4 regions of the Enterococcus sp. AAFC-DPL-5182 genome follow, and region 4 is predicted to be linked to each of the others. Evidence: riboswitches for the same ligand, from Rfam matches in the RefSeq annotation. Region 4 holds a riboswitch; each other region holds the start of a gene.

Region 1 (4,911 bases), 1.4 Mb from region 4:
GAAAAAGATTTTCACTCTTCAAATGCTCACGGACCAATCTATTGATATCAAAATTAGTTATAATCTTGTTCACCGAAAAAGTAATGATCGGTTTAAAAGTAGTTACGGCAGCATACGGCGTTTCCTGTTGCTCATCTATCACAATCAGTGCGCCATCTTCTCGGCCTTGATAGGCTTTCCCATTTAAAATAATCAATTCGCCATCTAGACCAGATAATGTGCCAATGCCAAAATCGCCTCTTTTCAAAATATTAGCAATTGTTTCAGTACCATCCATCAAGCCTGCCATTAAAGCTCCTAATGTCCCGTGCTGATATAAGACTGCTTCTTTTGTCATTATTCTCACCCTTCTAATAAAACTGATCTGGCAAAATTGTTTCACCAAGTTTTTCATTGTCTTGATAATCAATTGGAATATCAATAACTACCGGACCTTCCGTTTTGATTCCATTTAAAATAGCTGCCCTCAACTCTTCTACATTCTTGACTCTTACCCCTGTTGCACCAAATGCTTCAGCGTATTTCACAAAATCAACCGGTCCAAAATCAACACCAGAAACTCTATGATATTTTAGCTGTTCTTGAAATTCGACCATGTTGTAACGTCCATCATTCCAAATCAAATGAATGATATTCAACTTTTTACGCACAGCTGTTTCAAGATCTTGAGCTGAAAACAAGAATCCACCATCACCAGAAACTGATACTATTTGTGTATTTGGACGAACCAGTGCCGCTGAAACAGCCCAAGGCAGCGCCACCCCTAGTGTTTGCATACCATTGCTAAAAAGTAAATGTCGTGGTTGATAACTTCTAAAATGACGCGCCATCCAAATATAGTGGCTGCCCACGTCAACAGTGACCGTCATTTCATCAGTGACAATACTTTGCAGTGTTTCAATGACCTCCAAAGGGTGCAGCAAACCATTGTCTACTCGTTCTTTCACATCATCTCGTTCCACTAATCTTTCATGTAATGTATTTAAATAATCGATCGCTTTCTCTGATACTATTTTAGCTTCAATACTAGGCAAAAGCACTGTTAATGTTTCTGCAATATCCCCAATCAACTCTCGTTCGGGCTGGAAGTATTGGTCGATTTCAGCTGGAGTATCATCGATCACGATGATTTTTGCCTCTCCTTCAGCATTCCAATTTCTAGCCTCATACTCAATTGGATCATATCCCACAGCAATGACTAAGTCACTACGTTTTAACAACATGTCACCTGGTTGGTTACGGAATAATCCGATTCGTCCAAAGAAATGGTCCTCTAATTCTCTAGAAATCACCCCCGCTGCTTGAAACGTTTCAACAACTGGGATTTTGGTCTTCTCAACGATTGCACGGATCGCTTTAGCTTCTTTATCTGTAGAGGCTCTCATCCCAATAAGCAATACAGGCAACTCTGCTGCTTGAATTAATTTTGAAAGATATTGAATATCCTCTGATGAAGCTGAACCAATTTTTGGATCACTCAAAGGTTTGATGCCTACGGATTTTACTGCGCCATCGACAACATCTTGAGGAATACTGATAAAACTAGCTCCTTTTTTCGAAGACTTTGCCAATCGGTAAGCATTTGCTAGAACTTCCGAAATAGTCTCTGGATCTTGAATTTCCGCACTGTACTTAGTGATCGGTTCAAATAAAGCAGCATTATTCATACTTTGATGCGTTAATTTTAGTAAATCTCTACGTTTCACTTGACCGCCTATTGCCAATACCGGATCACCTTCTGCCGTAGCCGTAACTAATCCAGTTGCTAAATTACTTGCACCTGGACCACTTGTCGCAACTACTACTCCTGGATTTCCAGTCAATCGTCCCACCGCTGCCGCCATAAAGGCAGCATTTTGCTCATGACGCGTTACTATCAATTCAGGTCCATCATCGACTAAAGCATCAAACAAACCGTCAATTTTTGCTCCTGGAATCCCAAATACATAATCGACACGATGATTTTTTAAACTTTCTACAATCACTTCAGCACCATTTCTACTTTTTCCCACCATCTGTTACACTACCTTTCAAATAATGTTACATAATTTCAAAATCACTTATACAAAAGGGTGAATATTAAAAAAAAATACAAAATCGTTCATCACAATAGTACAGTTAATCAACCTGTATCACTTCGTTATTATAGCATGCGATCTTTTATTTGTTTAATGATTTGTTTGCTAAAACAAAACTGTAATCAATTTTTTATATTCCTTGTTTACTTATTCTCCATATCAATATAAGTTTAAGAAAAAATAAAGAAAATATTTAGGCTAAACGTATAAATGGACGAGTTTTCCAACGCTTGTTTCCCTACTAGTTCAACGATAGATCAAAAATCGTTACTCTATCCAGGACTAGACTTATTATGAAAAACTTAATACTTATCTAGTTGACTTTACTAGTGATATTCACTATATTTAGAGCGATCTGAATAACTTGTTAGGTGAGGCTCCTATGGAAACACAGGCTACTGCTCAAAAATGTCGAAAGACAGTAATGGGTAGGACAGGAATTGTCGAATTAAGGCTTTTCACAAAGTAGCTAAAAGCTCTGCTTTTTACGTTTCATAGTGCTAAAACTCAACGATGAGAATGATGAAAAGCTCTATTTGTGCTGAAATCAATCCCCCTTCGCTGAGTTATTCTAAGCGGAGGTTTTTTGTTTTGATAAATAATGTTGACAGAATTCTTAATTTTTTGGAGGTGGATATACAAATCGAAGAAGAAAATGTCTCTTCATAATGACATGGTATAGAGATTCTTCTTTTATTTCGAATTTACTGTGATTCATTATTTTTAGTAAATAGACTTTTTTATCCCCCATCTAAATCAATTCCTAAAGCCAAACTTTATTTGATGATCAATTAAAATGATTAGCGAGGAATAAAAAATGAAAACAGGAATGAAATTTTTAATTTGTATGATTCTTTTTGTTCTCTTGATTTTTACAGGAATCGGGAGTTACACGGCAATCAATTTTCATAACGGGAAAAAAATAGCTCAATCTCAAGTGAACAAGAGCAAAAATACTAATTTTTCTGGTGATCAACAGACAAATATGAAAGAAATCACGATTATGTTAATTGGTGATGATGGTCGTGAAGATGATGAAGATGGCGGACGCGCAGATACTTTGATGGTCGCCCACTATAATAGTGAAACTAAACAACCAAAATTAGTCTCAATCATGAGAGATTCTTATGTATCAATACCTGGTCATGGATTAGAAAAAATCAATGCAGCTTATGCCTATGGTGGAGCAGAATTAACTAGAAAAGTCCTTAATGACTCTTTTGGATTACCAATCAATTATTATATTTCAGCTGATTTTAATAATTTTATTCGGTTGATCAATGAGCTTTATCCAAAAGGGATTGAGATCGATGCGGAAAAAGATATCAATTTAGACAATGTCGACATCAAAAAAGGCAAACAAACCATGGATGGTAATACATTGTTACAGTATGCTCGTTTTAGAATGGACGAAGAAGGTGACTTTGGTCGTGTAAGAAGACAACAACAGGTCATGGACGCCCTGGCAAAACAATCTAAAGATGCCGTTTCCTTCTTACAACTTCCAAAAATTGCTGGTGAAGCTGTCGGTTACTTAGATACAAATATTCCTACTGACCTTCTAGTAGACTTGGCAAAAGATTTTCTAACAGGGAACGTAAAAAGTCTTGAAACATTATCTGTACCAGTTAAAGGGAGCTGGTCATTTAACGATTACACTGATGCAGGCAGTGTATTAGAAATAGACGAGAAACAAAACCAAGAAGCCATTCATAGCTTCTTGAGTGATGGAGCTGCAAAATGAAACAAATGAAGAGATTCTCAAAGATGCATTATTTAGACTTTTATATTCTGATCCCTTATTTTATCTTATGCGTCATTGGCATTCTAATGGTCTATAGTTCAAGTTCTTATCAACTATTAGATAGTGATCTTGGAACTTCTAGTAAAGCAATCAAGCAAACCATGTATTTTCTTTTTAGTATCGTTTGTATGAGTTTTGTTTATCGAATTAACTTGGCGGTTCTTCGTAAACCTAAAATGATGTATTTTATTTTGACCATGACCTTCCTATCCATTATCGCTTTACCGTTTATAGGGACCAGTGTTGGCGGCGCCAAGCGTTGGATAAACTTGGGGGTGCTTTTGTTTCAACCATCTGAGTTAGTTCCTTTAGTAATCGTTCTTTATTTGGCTTCCAATTTAGCTAAAACGGACACACTTGTCCCATTTAGATTCAAGGATCATAAACGCTCACTGCTAGTCGCTATTTTCTTTATGTTTTTTGTGGCTTTGCAGCCGAATATCGCTGGAGCATCAATGATTTTCATTCTTGTTTTAGTCTTGTTTTTATCTAGTGGACTTTCTCCTTGGTTTATGTCGATAGCTTTAATTGGTTTTGTTGCGATAAAACGGTTAGGAACAGTTCTTTTATTGTCGATTCCAACAAATTGGATGCCACAAAAATTCGGGTATTTAGTGACACGTTTTGAAGTGATGCAAAACCCTTTTATCGATCCAACTGGTAAAGGATTTCAAACGTCAAATGCCTACTATGCTATGCATAATGGCGGTTTTTGGGGATTAGGATTAGGCAATAGTATTCAGAAAAAAGGCTTCCTTCCAGCTCCTGATACAGATTTTATTTTTGCTATTTGTATCGAAGAGTTGGGCTTGATTTTTTCTTTAGGGATTTTATTTTTAGTATTTTTTATGGTTGCTCACTTATTCTTACTTGCAATAAGATCAAAAAATCTTTATTACTCTTATCTTTATATTGGTTGCGGAATGTTGCTTTTACTTCAAGTCGCTGTAAATGTAGGTAGTTTGTTAGGTTTTATTCCAATGACTGGATTGACCTTCCCCTTCATCAGTTATGGTGGATCTAGCTTAC
Region 2 (4,911 bases), 600 kb from region 4:
CTGTCGCAGCAGTTCTAGTGTTAGTCCTAAGCTTACTCGTAACAACAATGCCTAAATTTAAAGCATTACAGAACTTAGTGGATAGAGTCAACTTGGTTTCTCGTGAAATCATCACTGGATTACCTGTTATTCGTGCATTTTCACGTGAAAAATTCGAAGAAGAGCGTTTTGATGTTGCGAATACGAATTTAATGAAAACTCAATTATTCGTTAACCGTGCAATGTCTATTATGATGCCAGTCATGATGTTATTGATGAATGGTATTTCAGTTTTGATCGTTTGGGTCGGCGGACATAATATGAATAACGGTCAATTACAAGTTGGGGATATGATGGCCTTTATTACGTATACGATGCAAATCGTTATGGCCTTTATGATGTTGTCAATGGTTTCAATTATCTTACCTCGTGCTAATGTTGCTGCTGGTCGTGTGGAAGAAGTTCTCGAAACAGAACCAACGATCAAAGATCCAGAACAACCTAAAGATGACCATGACTTCAAAGGTGAAGTGAAATTTGAAGCGGTAGAATTCCGTTACGGCGATGCGGATGAAGATGTCTTACATCATATCAATTTTACGGCAAAACCAGGTCAAACAACAGCGTTGATCGGTTCAACAGGTTCAGGCAAATCAACGATCGTTAACTTGATCCCACGTTTGTTTGATGTAACAGGTGGGCGAATTACGATCGATGGCATCGATATTCGTGAGATGAGTTTGCATAAATTACATGAAATCATTGGATTTGTGCCGCAAAAAGGGATCTTATTCTCAGGTGATATTGCCTCAAATATCAAATTTGGGGATGCAAATATCTCGGATGAACAAATGCGAAAAGCAGCTGAAATTGCTCAAGCTGAAGAATTCATCGATTCAAATGAAAAAGGCTACGATCGGGAAATTTCTCAAGGTGGAACGAACGTTTCTGGTGGACAAAAACAACGATTATCCATCGCTCGTGCCTTAGCGAAAAATCCTAAAATCTTGATCTTTGATGACTCATTCTCAGCACTGGATAATAAAACAGATGTGGCGTTGAGAAAAGCCTTATCTGAAAATATCAAAGGTGCGACGCAAATCATCGTTGCTCAAAAAATCTCTACGATTCTTCACGCAGATAATATTATCGTATTGAACGAAGGTCGTGTTGTAGATCATGGAACACATGATGAATTAATGAAATCATCCACTGTCTATCAAGAAATTGCTCAATCACAATTGAGTAATGCTGAATTAGGCATAGAAGAAGCAGAGTAGGGAGGAGCGAAGAATAATGGCAGAACAAACACAAAATCGCCCTCGTGGCGGACGCGGACCTGGGCATGGCGCTCCAGTGGAAAAAGCCAAAGATTTTAAAGGAACACTAAAAAAATTAATCTCCTATATTGGTGCTTATAAAATACCCGTTTTCTTTGTAATGATCTTTGCAATTGCTTCAACCGTATTTAATATTTGGGGTCCAAAAATTTTATCCCAAGCAATCACAGAATTGTTTAATGGTTTAATCAAAAAATATCAAGGAACTGGCGGAATCGATTTTAATAAAATTGGTGGAATCTTACTCTTTATGTTAGGGCTCTACTTAGTGGCATCCGCTTTTGGGATCATTCAAGGTTGGATCATGTCAACGATTTCGCAAAAAATCACATATCGCATGCGTAAAGAAATTTCAGAAAAAATCAATCGTATGCCAATGAATTATTTTGAAAGTCGTACAACGGGTGAAGTCTTATCTCGTATCACCAATGACGTGGATACTCTAGGTCAATCATTAAACCAATCGATCACACAGCTGATTACATCAGTATTCACTATCATTGGTGTTATTGTCATGATGCTATCGATTTCTGTGCAAATGACAGGTATTGCGATTTTGATCGTCCCAATTTCAATGATCTTAATTTTGATCGTTGTGAAAAATTCGCAAAAATACTTTAAAACACAACAAGAATATCTTGGCGTGATCAATGGTAAAGTAGAAGAAACCATCGGTGGTTATAACATCGTACGTCTATTCAATGATGAAGAAAATTCACTTACAGAATTTAAAAAACAAAATGATGTCTTATTCAAATCAGCTTGGAAATCCCAATTTCTTTCAGGTTTGATGCAACCGATCATGAACTTTGTTGGAAATTTAGGGTACGTTGCAGTAGCGATTTTTGGTGGGATCTTAGCTTATAATGGCACGATCACGGTCGGAGATATCCAAGCGTTTATCCAATATGTTCGTAACTTAACACAACCTATTGCCCAATTGGCTCAAGTATCAAACTTACTCCAATCAATGGCAGCAGCAGCTGAACGTGTTTTTGAATTTCTTGAAGAAGATGAAGAAGCACAAACAGTACCAAATCCAGTTAAAATCGACAAAGCCAAAGGGATGGTCGATTTTGAACATGTTCGTTTCGGGTATACACCAGACAAAATCATTATCAATGATTTCAGTTCACATGTTGATCCCGGCCAAACAGTGGCAATCGTTGGACCAACTGGTGCAGGTAAAACAACTATGGTTAAATTATTGATGCGTTTTTACGATGTAACATCTGGCGCAATCAAAATCGATGGTCATAATATCAAAGACTTTAATCGTGCAGATTTACGTAAAAATATTGGGATGGTTTTACAAGACACTTGGTTATTTAAAGGAACCATCATGGAAAACTTACGCTATGGTCGTTTAGATGCAACGGATGAAGAAGTCTATGAAGCCGCGAAAGCGGCTCACGTTCATCACTTTATCCAAACGTTGCCTGGTGGTTACAATATGGAATTAAATGAAGAGTCTTCCAACATTTCCCAAGGTCAAAAACAACTTTTAACAATTGCCCGCGCAATCTTAGCTGATAAACCGATTTTGATCCTTGATGAAGCAACATCATCTGTTGATACCAGAACAGAAGGCTTGATTCAAGGTGCTATGAATAATTTAATGGCTGGTCGTACGTCATTTGTTATTGCGCACCGTTTATCAACGATCAAAGATGCGGATAAGATTTTGTATATGCAAGATGGCGATATTAAAGAACAAGGAACACATGAAGAATTACTTGCTCAAGGCGGTTATTATGCGTCACTTTATAACTCACAATTTGAAGAGTTAGATGAGTAAAATAGAGTATAGCAGAAGCAATCATCAATACTATTTTGATGATTGCTTCTGCTTGTTTACGGGTGCTATCTTTTTCAAATTTTAAATTAAGAAAAACTAAAGAGTCATAAAATAACTTGAAAATTTTTTTTACCAGCGTTACTATTTAACAAAATAAATAGATAAATAACCTTGTTAGGTGAGGCTCCTATACAAACACAGGCTATTGCGCAGAAACGTCGAAAGACGCCAATGTGTAAAACAGGAATTGTCGAATTAAGGCTTTTCATAAAATAGCTAAGAACTTTTCTTTACGTTGTATAGTGCTAAAACTCAGACGATGAGATTGATTGAAAGTCAAACGTCTTAGGGAAAGCATGTTTGGCTTTTTTCTTTTGGTGAATAAGAGTTTTCCAACTGTATACCGTTAGATGATTCACTACTGCCAATTAAGGGGCAAAATCATTTAGTGATCTATTTAGTTGTATGATATTCCTGTGAAAACTACTTGGAAATAATCTTTAACTTGGTTGTTTTACTGAATATATGAATGAAGGGATTTATCACATGTATACGTTGAAAGAAAAGAAATTTACTCCAGCAGTTTTAAGTGTCGTATTTTTTTCATTGCTAACCTTTTTAGTTGTAAAACAAGAATCATGGTTTGTTCAGTTAGATTCAGCGATTTATCACTTTAATTGGAAACCGAGTCAATTACTGACCAGTATTGTGGATTTAGTTGCCAAAAGTGCTACGATCGTGCCGATTTTTGTTGTTAGCTTGATAGTCTCATTTATACTTTGGCGAAATAAACATAAGTTATTGGCGGTTTGGCTAAGTAGTAATGTCTTAGTAGTCAGCGCTTTTGGATTTGTCTTAAAGCAGCTTGTGGCGCGGCAAAGACCAAATGTAGAACAGTTGGCTGAACGAACTTCCTATAGTTTTCCAAGTGGGCATTCGCTCTTAGCCATGTGCTTAGCTTGTTCGATGATCTTGATTTTACAAACCGTTTATTCAAAGGAAATGAAGCATTACAAGTTTTTAAAAAACACTTTGATCGTTTATGTTCTTTTGATTGGATTGAGCCGGATTTATTTACGAGTTCATTATCCAAGTGATGTGCTTGCAGGTTTTCTTTTAAGCTATACTTGGGTCAAGTTCTCTTTTGTTTTCTTGCAAAGAGTGTACCTTAATAGAGAATTTTCTACCCCTATTGCTAAAAAAAAGTTCATTCAAAGAACTATTTTAGGCACGCTAACAGTGCTTTTACTAGTCGTTGCTGGAGCTTCAGCTTATGGTGCTGCGGTGTTTCAAAAAGTCCAAAAAACTGCCGATAAAATGTATCAGCCACTAAATCGAAAAAATAAAGCCGCAGAGTTAGGAAATAGTGAACCTGCGAGTTTCTTACTTTTAGGTATCGCAAATGATTCTAAACGCAAAACAGATTTTCGAGCAAATACGATTATGGTGGTCACCGTCAATAATCAATTGAAGAAAACTACGATCACAAGTATTCCCAGAGATGCTTATGTCGAAATCATTGGGAAAGATGGCGTCTATGACAAAATCAATCATGCTCATTCCTTTGGTGGAGACGAGATGATGATCGATACGGTTGAACATTATTTAGATATCCCGATCAATCATTATTTTGTGATCAATATGGATGGTTTAGCAGCTTTAAGTGACGCAGTTGGCGGTGTCACCGTCAATAATGATTTTGAGTTTGATGCAGAAGGAATTCATTATCCAAAAGGGGAACAGCATTTAGGCGGCTGGGAAACATTACAGTATGCGAGAATGCGCTATGAAGAT
Region 3 (4,911 bases), 1.3 Mb from region 4:
AAAATGAATTTAAAAAGATGGAGGCATTAGGGATAAATAATTTAACAACGGACTATGACTAAGGAGTATTTAAGCCTTTTTGTAAAGGAATAGATTCATAAAAATTTTAGGATGGTTCATGTTTTTTATTCTGTCATAATGGACGATAAGCAAAAATAATTGCTTACTATTTTTTAGGAGGATAAAATCCATGAAAAAAATTATTTTAGGAACAACAATCTTATTTTGCTCAGTTGCTCTAGTAGGATGCGGTAAAAATGCGGAAAAGAACAATGATAAATCTGAAGGATCGTCGTCCTCCAGAATTGAAAAAAGTAGCAGTTCTCTAGAATCAAGCAAGAAAGATAAGCACGAAAAAACTTCGGAATCGAAAGAAGTTGGCAACAAAACTACAGAGTCCGTAGTAAAAAAGAAAAAGTAAAAAAACTGTTTAACAGGGGATAATGTAGAATCTACAAAATGATTTTTAAAAGTAGTGACTGAGTTGGTTTGTAAGGATGTGAGTGGGGATATAACTCAAAGAGTTATATCCCCACTCATATTTTTTTTAAGAATCAGTGTGTGAAATTCATTAAAAAGAAGTATCAATAAAAGATGATAATACTTGTTTTAGTTGATTTCCAATATATTTATTTTTAAGATAATAGATCGACATCACTCTGAGTGGGAGGCTTTCATCATTTATAGAAATGATGTCTAGATCATCCAAATGACGTTGTAAATATTGTGGGACGATAGAAAAAGTATCGGTGTTTTTTACCATGTAAAGAATCAATTCAGTGGTATCAACGTGAATATCCATTTCTTGAGATCTTGATGGGAGACTGTTTTTCATCCAATCATAAATTGTTTTCGTTTCAAGAAATGTTTGATTAAAGAATACAAAAGGATAATTATCAAATAAGTCTAGACTAATTGTTGCATGGTCGAAAACTGGGTGGCCTTTTCGCATGATGATTTTGTATTCATTTGAATAAATATCTATTTTATTTATCGTATCAGGTACATTTTTTATGGAAGGGCCAATTCCAATATCCGATTCTAATGTTTCGAGTGAGTGAAAGATATTATCTGAAATAATTGTATTGATTCTCAAATATTTATATTCTTGAAACAATGCTGAAAGAGTCTCATTTAATTTGAATTCTAGATCGTTTAAAAAAAGAGAAACATTAATCGTAGTTAATGCAGATTCTTTTGAAAAGGAGAGGTCATTGATCTCATCGCAAATATAGAACATTTCTTGTTTGATACGCCAACAATGACTTTCTAGTATTTTTCCAGCGGGGGTGAGTTGACATTCTTCTTTAGCTCTAAAAAATAGCGCTGCCCCGATTTCATCTTCAAGATTTTTTATTTGCTTACTTAATGCGGCTTGTGAAATGCCGAGATGATTGCTGGCTCTAGTGAATTGTTTTTGTTCGCAGAGTGTTAAAAAGTAGTTTAAATGGGTTAATTCCATGTTCTTTTCTCCTTTCAATTTGTTGTTAAAAAATAAATTGAAGTTGTTCGATTAGATCTTTATGTGCTTTTGAGAGAGGTAGGTCTGAATGATAACCAATAGAAATATTTCTGAAAGGTCCATCAATGATCTCGACTGATGTAATACTTAAATAATTCGGAATGGAATCTGCCAATGAGTAAGGAAGAAATGCCACGCCAAAGTCTTGATCGACTAAATTCAATATTGAGATTGTTGAAGGTAGTTCGTAACATTGATTATCTTTAAGTTCAGGATGGTTTATTTCTATCCAAGTTTTAATTATGTTCTTTTCATAGATTTGTTTTGAATAATTTATTAAAGGGGTTTGCAGTAAATGCTCTACTGACAATTCGTTTAGATAAGATAGTTGATTTTTTTTGCTAATGAAAACAACGTAAGATTCTGAAAAAATCAAACTACTTGCTATTTTAGAATTCTCTTCTGATAGAATACCGACTGCTATATCGATTTCTTTATTTTCCAGAGCTATTTCAAGGTTGTCGTAATAGCCATAATCAATAGAGGCTAATGGATATTTTCGGTGAAAGTCTGTTAGCATTTTTGCAATCAAATAGTCAGTGTCAGCTAAATTTGTTCCGATTTTGATGGTTGCTGTTTCTCCAGTATGGACAAGTAAATTGATTTCTGTGACAGCCATTTCAAATTCTTGAAAAATTTTCTCCCCTCTTTTTTTTAAAACAAGACCCTCAGGCGTTAAGGTGTTATTGCCGTAATCTCTCGTTATCAGTTGGGCGTTTAGCTCCTGCTCTAATTCTCGAATATGTGTGCTTAAATAAGGCTGAGAAATACCTAATTCCTCTGATGTTTTTGTAAAGCTTTTGTTTTTGCATAATGCTAAAAAATAGTCTAATTGTTTTAATTTCATTTGCTCATCTCCTTTACTCTGTTGAAAATAAATGCTGGTTCTCTTCAAGATAAAATAATTTGAGATGAAATAGTCATTTTTTTCAAAAAATATACAAAAAATTAATAGTATTTTTTTATTTTGAAATAATGACTGTTTTCTATAAAGGAAAAGAGCCCTTTTAATTGGTAATAGCCGACCAATTAAAAGGACTTTTATCAGTATTAGCTTACTGATAGGGAATAGTGAACAATTAGTGAATAGGTTGTTTCTTAGTTTAGTATAATTTTCTTTGGCCAATAGAGCCATTCTGTTTTATTTATAGTGCTATTCTTTTTTATGAAATTTGAACAATGAACTTTGGAAATATAAATCCCACTACGGGGGAAAGCCGAAGTGGGATCCATCAGAGCTTACTTTGTAAAAAGGAGTATGGATGTTACATAAACGAACTTGGGAGATTCGTTTATACAAATATAGTAAATAAAATGAACTGAATAAACTATTTCTTTTTTGTCATAGAAGTATTCTTTTTTATAAATGATTTAAAAAGGAAGATGGCGAAAAAATTACATTCAAAAAAAGTTATACAGGTATCGTTTTTTTTGTCTATAAATGTAAGGCATAATTCATTAGAATAACAGTGTAATTCTTCTTGTTAGGCGAGGCTCCTATACAAACACAGGCTACTGCCCAAAAATGTCGAGAGACGCCAATGGGTAGAACAGGAACTGTCGAATTAAGGCTTTTCTTAAGGTAGCTAAAAGCTTGGGCTTTTTACGTTGTATAGTGCCAAAACTCAACGATTATGGAGACTCACGGCAAAGCGGGCTGAGTTTTCAGTGCGCTTTTTTGTGTGGAAAGGATGTGGTGACGGTGCCAGAAGATAGTTCGATAAGCCAGAGATCAACTAAAAGAAAAGAGGATAATCTAGATGCAAAAAGAAATGAAGAACATGATCCATGAAAAAGCTTATCAAAAGATAGCGAATTTATCTATCGATAAAGTTTTAGAAAGCTTTTCCTCTTCGTGGGATGGCTTGAAAGCCCGAGAAGTTCAACACTCAAAAGAAAAATTCGGTATAAATAAAATTACAGATAATAAAAAAAAGTCCTTTATTTATACTGTGATAAAATCCTATGTCACACCATTTACTGTTGTATTGATGATACTAGCAACTATCTCGTTTTTTACTGAATATGTGTATGCTGAACCAAGTGAGAAAGACATTACTGGGGTTTTGATTATGGTGGTCATGGTTTTGTTAAGCGGCACTATGACTTTAGTTCAATCAGTGAAATCAAGTAATGCAGTCAGTAAATTACAAAATATGATTCAGATCACAGCGACTGTTACCAGAGAAAATAAAGAAATGGAAATACCTGTGGACGAAGTTGTTTGTGGTGACTTAGTTAATCTTGCAGCAGGAGACATGATTCCTGCAGATTTGCGGTTGATTCATGCGAAGGACTTATTCGTTTCACAATCAGCGATGACAGGAGAAAGTTTTCCAGTTGAAAAAAAAGTCAAAAATGTTACTTCTACAAATAATAATAACCAAACAGATTTTGATAATTTATTGTTTTTAGGCAGCAATGTCGTTAGCGGCAGTGGTGTTGGTGTAGCTGTTCGGGTTGGGGATAATACACTCTTTGGAAAAATTGCACAAGATGTTGCAGATGATGAGAAAAAAACAAGCTTTGAATTAGGTGTAAACAAAACGACATGGTTATTGATTCGTTTTATGATGGTGATTACGCCAGCAGTATTTTTGATCAACGGAATCACAAAAGGCGATTGGGGTGAAGCCTTAATGTTTGCTATTGCAACGGCTGTAGGGCTTACACCAGAAATGCTGCCAATGATCGTTACGACTAATTTGGTCAAAGGTTCTAGGGATATGGCAAAAGAAGGAACGATCATGAAAAACGTCAACGCGATTCAAAATTTTGGTGCCATGGATATTTTATGTACGGATAAAACTGGCACCCTGACACAAGACAAGGTCATTTTAGAATATCATTACAATACCTCATGCCAAGAAGATCGGGAAGTATTGCGTTCTGCTTTTTTAAATAGTTATTTCCAAACTGGTCTGCGTAATTTAATCGATAAGGCAATTATTGAAGCATCATCGAAAGAGTTATCTATCGATGAAGAAGATTATTTTAAAATTGATGAAATTCCTTTCGACTTTAATCGTAGAAGAATGAGTGTTGTTATTAAAAATAGAAGATCGAATCAAAGCTTTTTGATTACTAAAGGAGCAGTTGAAGAAATGCTACAAGCATGCTCTCATATCAATCAGGCTGGAGATGTTGTTCCGATCACACCAAAAATAAAAAAACAAGTATTGAAAACAGTGAAGGAATTAAATGAAGATGGTCTGAGAGTCTTAGCGATCGCAGATAAAAAAGTCAACAATCAATTAGATGACTATTCTGTTGCAGATGAACAGGAACTGATTTTACAAGGGTATCTCGCTTTTCTAGATCCTCCTAAAGAAACGGCTGCTGCTGCTATTCAAGCATTAAAAAGTAACGGAGTTTCTGTAAAAATTCTA
Region 4 (4,911 bases):
GTACTAGAAACAACTATTTCTTTACAGCCGTATGAAACGAAAATTGCTCGCTTTCATTTGAAGATACCAAAAGAGAAATATGATGGTGTTATAGTGGGTGGATTACGTTTTACCAAAAATCTATCTGAGGGTGAAACAAAAAATGAAGATGTGACCATCCAACAAAGATTTCATTATGTTGTTGGGGTTGTGCTGAATGAAACGGATGTCACGATTTTACCAGATTATGAAATGGATTCAGTAAAGGTAGCGAAATCAAAACAAGGTAAGAAAATATCTGTGATCCATTCTATTCGGAATAAAAATGCAGCAATCTCAAAAAAAATGGATCTAAAATTTATTATCCAAAAAAAAGGAGATAAAGCTCCTCTGATCAAATTAGAAAAAGAGGGGCTAGAAATGGCACCTGATTCTGTAATGGATTTCCCTGTACCAATCAAAAGACAACTAGCAGCTGGAAAATATATCAGTAATACTCAGATTATGCAAGATGGTAAAAAATGGACATTTGAAAATGAGTTTGAGATTACAAGAGAACAGGCAAAACAGATCAATGAAGAAAACAAGGGACCTAAGGTGGAAAGTAAAGTACCGTTTTGGTTGATTTTACTAATTATTTTATTGGTTTTACTAGTATTGATTCAGTCATACATTTTGTGGCGGAAAAAGAAACAGATTAAGTGACTAAAAGACCTCTTTTCTACAACATAGAAAAGAGGTCTTTTAATTTTGATGATTGATTATTCTATTGCTTATTTAAGTTTAAATTTAACTTGTTTATTGTCGTTAAATTGAGCTTGATATTGGAATTGTTTGTAGCTTGAACCACGACCCAATTTGTTTAAAATGTGTGAAGTAATTTCTTTTTCACTACCATTTTTCAAGTCTAAGCCAGCGATGATTCCTTCGATTTTTTCTTCAGCTGCACTACCTTGTAGTTGAACTTTGTTTGATTTATCTTGGTATTGAGCTTTGATCGTGCCGTTAGAATTCACTTGATATTGTAATTGAATTTGTTGTCCAGTAGTATACTTAATTTGAATTTCTAATTTTTTCAAATCAGATTGTTCAGCAGGTGTTTCTGGTTTTTCAGGAGTAACGGGCGTTTCTGGTACTTCAGGAGTTTCAGGAACTTCAGGTTCTTCAGGTTTTTCTGGAGTAACTGGCGCTTCTGGAACATAGTATGATTGTAAACCAAATTCTGCTTTTACATAGCCTTTAGTGATTAAAATAACTTTAAGATGTAAATCATTTTGATAAGTCATTTTTTGCAATAGGTTTACTGATTTGTAATAGTTTCTACCAAAATCTCTTGCAATCACAGCTGCTTGTGATGAACTATAACCTGCAGCTTCCCATGTACTTGCTTTAACTAATTCATTATAAACAGATGATACATTTGAACTAGTTAATGATAAACCTGTGTACGCTAAGATGTCCGCTTTATTAAATAAAGTAACTGTCTTATTGTAATTTGACTCCACCACTGTTGCAGCATCTGCTGAGCTTGATACTGTTGCTAAACTAGCAGAACATAAACTGATTGCTAAACCTGCAACCATCATACCTTTAAAAAATTTCATAAAAAATACCTCCTCTTTTTTGCTACTGTTTTATGAACAGTAGCTTGTCTATATTATTATCTAAAGTAAATATAAAGTAAATATATATGAGTAATTTCTCATAATGTTTAAAATATATTTGTTATTATCGTCATTTACTATTTATTTTATTTAAAAAAAGCCTTATTTGTGTGTAATGATTTTTTTTAGGAAAAATAGTGTCTCATTAGCGTTTTGATTTTGATATAATGTGTTTAGAAATAGAAGGAAGGAGTTGTACAGATGAAAAAAGCGATAATCACTAGAACGGTCAACTTATTAGATGGAGGCTGTAATGCTTGCGGCATTATTGAAGATGAAAATTATACATTGAAATTAGATGAAGAAACAGTTCTCTTAGAAGCTTTGACGGTCAACACGTTGCTAAATGCGATTGTGTTAAAAAATGGTTACAAACGCGAATATCAAATGGATGAGATTGATGATTATACATTATATAAAAAAGCTGATTATCAAATCACACTTAAAGAAGAATATGATTTTCTGACTTATTCAAATGAGGCAACAAAGATCGAAACAAATGATCAGATCAGAGATGAGAAAAAATTAGCAGAGAAAGTAAATGAAATTCTGGTAACACTTTTTAATTTGGAAGAGTTAGCATTTTCTTTTTAGCTGGTGAAGACAAACTTCAAGAAAATAGAAAAGCCTGCTTTTGCAATCTGTTGTGAGACCCAAAAGTTAGGCTTTTTTATTATTCTATTTGAAAAAGTTCAGACATTCCGATTTTTTCAAATCTTTCTTGTGAGTCAGATGGATTTTCACCATGATCGTAAACCAATACCTTGAAATCTTCTGTTTTAGGAATACGCTCGAATGATTCACTATCCGTTAAGAGCACTATTTGCTTACAAAGCCAGTCAAGAACTGTTTCGATATCTTGTTCGTCTTCCACCCAATCGTCAAATAGATGAAGAGTGGCAAAACGTTGATTTTCATCCCAGTCACGAGCATTATATTTCATTTCTTCTAACTGTGATGAAGTATGACCTTTACTTGTATAATAATCGGTTGTTTCTTGCCAAAGGTCTACGGTATTAAAGTAAAGGTTGATTTCACCTTCTTCATAAATAGTGCAGTCTAAAGCAAATACATAAAAGGTATCATCAGAATGATCTAATAGAAAATTATCGATACTATCTGTTAAAAAGCTGAAAAAGAATTCTTGTTGTTTCTCTAAAAAATTTTCCATATTTATCCTCCCAATGTTAGGTTCTTTAAACATTGAAACAGATAAACCCTTGTCTGTCTATGGAAAGTTACGATTTGATAGAAAATAGCTATTATTTAAGAAAATGTAAAGATTTTTTAGTTTGGAATATTTGTTTATTATGTTGGGTATCTAATGTAGCTTTAGATGTAATGTACTTTCAATTAAATAACATAGTTGTAAAAGTGAGTCTCTTATATAAAATTTAATTTGACTTTGTGATACGATACGCTTATAGTTTAAAATGAATTAAATACTTGTTAGGTGAGGCTCCTATATAAACATAGGCTACTGCTCAGAAATGTCGAAAGACAGGCACGGGTAGGACAGAATTCGTCGAATTAAGGCGTTTTCCAAAGTAGCTAAAAGCAATGCTTTTTACGTTATATAGTGCTAAAACTCAACGAAGAGAAGATCATGGTAAGTTATAAGTAAGTGGCGAATGTCATGTATTTAAACTTTGTAATCTAATCCCTTCGCTGAGTTTTCTTGGTGCGGGGATTTTTCTTTTATCCAAGAAATGAATAGAGCTGTAGAAAGGAATAAACAATGAAAAAATCTGTAAAAATAATGATTATTACCCTGTTATCAATTCTGCTGGTGATTGTAAGCGCAGGCTGTTATGCGGCGATTTCCTTCCAAACAGCCAAAGAGGAGAGTGAATCAAAACTTCCTAATAAGAACCAAAATTTTACGGGTGATGAACAAACGAGTGACAAAGAGCTAACGGTCATGGTCGTTGGGAATGATTCTAGAGATGATGATGAAGACCAAGGACGCTCAGATACGTTGATGGTCGCTCACTATGATGGGAAAACCAAACAGCCTAAATTGATTTCAATCATGAGGGATAGCTATGTAACGTTCCCTGATGGCGGGCAAGATAAAATAAATGCAGCCTATGCATATGGCGGCGCACAAATGACAAAAGATGTCTTGAAAACCAACTTTGATTTACCGATCAATTATTATGTTGTCATGGACTTTAAAGAATTTAGTGACATCATTGATGAACTTTATCCAAAAGGGGTAACGATCGATGCTGAAAAAGATATTAACTTAGATGGTGTGGATATTCTGAAAGGAAAGCAAACCTTGCATGGGAATAGTTTATTGCAGTATGCTCGTTTTAGAATGGATGAAGAAGGCGATTTTGGTCGAATCAGACGCCAGCAGCAAGTGATGGATGCGCTAGTTGAGCAATCTAAAGATTTGATTCCAGTCTGGGAACTTCCTCAAGTTGCTGGGAAAATGGTCGGCAAAATCGATACAAATGTACCAACAAGTTTATTGATCGATTTGGCGAAGGATTTTCTTTCTGGAAAAGTGAAGCCCTTAAAATCACTTTCAGTTCCAGTAGAAGGATCATGGAATTTTAATGATTATACGGAATCAGGAAGCGTGATCGAACTTGATGAACAAAAAAATGCTCAAGCAATTCAAGATTTTATGAAAGATAAGTAAAATGGAATCATACAAGTGAACGTGATCTGTCTGCTCTTTTTATACTGAGCAGACAGATTTTTTTTGATATGAAATATATCAGCTTATTTCTATGCGTTAAGAGCAGGGGTATGCTATTCTTTAGGAAAACGGTTTACTTAGAAAGAAGGTTTTACTGTGAAAGTCGTAATCATCGGTGCTTCATTTGCTGGAGTATCAGCTGCTTTAGCGATCAGAAAAAAATATCCCACAGCTGAAATCCATTTAATCGAGAAACAACAAACCATCGGCTACTTATCGGGAGGTATCAATCTTTATTTTAATGAGAGGATCGATCCGATCGAAACGGCTCAGTTTATTTCGGAACAACAATTGATCGACAACGAGATTACTTTGCTGATGAGTGCAAAAGTAGTTGGCATGGACTCAAAACAGCATATCATCAAATATGAAAAACAGGATGAAGACTTTTTTATGTCATTTGATAAATTGATTTTAGCAACAGGTTCAAGTCAGTGGTCGCAGAAAATTCTCGGTAGTGATTCAGAAAAAGTTTTAAAATATAAATTTTTACCAGGGGTGTTGGATGCGATCAACCACTTAGAAAATAGTAATAAAGTAGCACTGATCGGCGGT

Evidence for each region. Region 4 has a riboswitch for magnesium ahead of AC4BB7_RS04435 (LCP family protein). Riboswitches for the same ligand answer to the same signal wherever they lie in the genome.
Region 1: another riboswitch for magnesium. It lies ahead of AC4BB7_RS10845 (LCP family protein); the one in region 4 lies ahead of AC4BB7_RS04435 (LCP family protein).
Region 2: another riboswitch for magnesium. It lies ahead of AC4BB7_RS07190 (phosphatase PAP2/LCP family protein); the one in region 4 lies ahead of AC4BB7_RS04435 (LCP family protein).
Region 3: another riboswitch for magnesium. It lies ahead of mgtA (magnesium-translocating P-type ATPase); the one in region 4 lies ahead of AC4BB7_RS04435 (LCP family protein).

The regions. Positions count from the first base shown of each region.
Region 1 covers NZ_CM177101.1:2,324,329-2,329,239, forward strand. Annotated here, with positions in the region: gene budA (acetolactate decarboxylase) at 1-337, opposite strand, end outside; gene alsS (acetolactate synthase AlsS) at 351-2,015, opposite strand; M-box (ykoK) riboswitch at 2,435-2,604, shown strand; gene AC4BB7_RS10845 (LCP family protein) at 2,896-3,822, shown strand; gene AC4BB7_RS10850 (FtsW/RodA/SpoVE family cell cycle protein) at 3,819-4,911, shown strand, end outside.
Region 2 covers NZ_CM177101.1:1,557,822-1,562,732, forward strand. Annotated here, with positions in the region: gene AC4BB7_RS07180 (ABC transporter ATP-binding protein) at 1-1,259, shown strand, start outside; gene AC4BB7_RS07185 (ABC transporter ATP-binding protein) at 1,276-3,117, shown strand; M-box (ykoK) riboswitch at 3,281-3,448, shown strand; gene AC4BB7_RS07190 (phosphatase PAP2/LCP family protein) at 3,664-4,911, shown strand, end outside.
Region 3 covers NZ_CM177101.1:2,303,770-2,308,680, reverse strand. Annotated here, with positions in the region: gene AC4BB7_RS10770 (glycerophosphodiester phosphodiesterase family protein) at 1-62, shown strand, start outside; gene AC4BB7_RS10765 (hypothetical protein) at 191-421, shown strand; gene AC4BB7_RS10760 (LysR family transcriptional regulator) at 572-1,462, opposite strand; gene AC4BB7_RS10755 (LysR family transcriptional regulator) at 1,488-2,369, opposite strand; M-box (ykoK) riboswitch at 2,996-3,166, shown strand; gene mgtA (magnesium-translocating P-type ATPase) at 3,283-4,911, shown strand, end outside.
Region 4 covers NZ_CM177101.1:955,859-960,769, forward strand. Annotated here, with positions in the region: gene AC4BB7_RS04415 (WxLIP family cell surface protein) at 1-684, shown strand, start outside; gene AC4BB7_RS04420 (YusW family protein) at 753-1,583, opposite strand; gene AC4BB7_RS04425 (DUF4809 family protein) at 1,845-2,237, shown strand; gene AC4BB7_RS04430 (hypothetical protein) at 2,317-2,814, opposite strand; M-box (ykoK) riboswitch at 3,082-3,250, shown strand; gene AC4BB7_RS04435 (LCP family protein) at 3,382-4,296, shown strand; gene AC4BB7_RS04440 (FAD-dependent oxidoreductase) at 4,453-4,911, shown strand, end outside.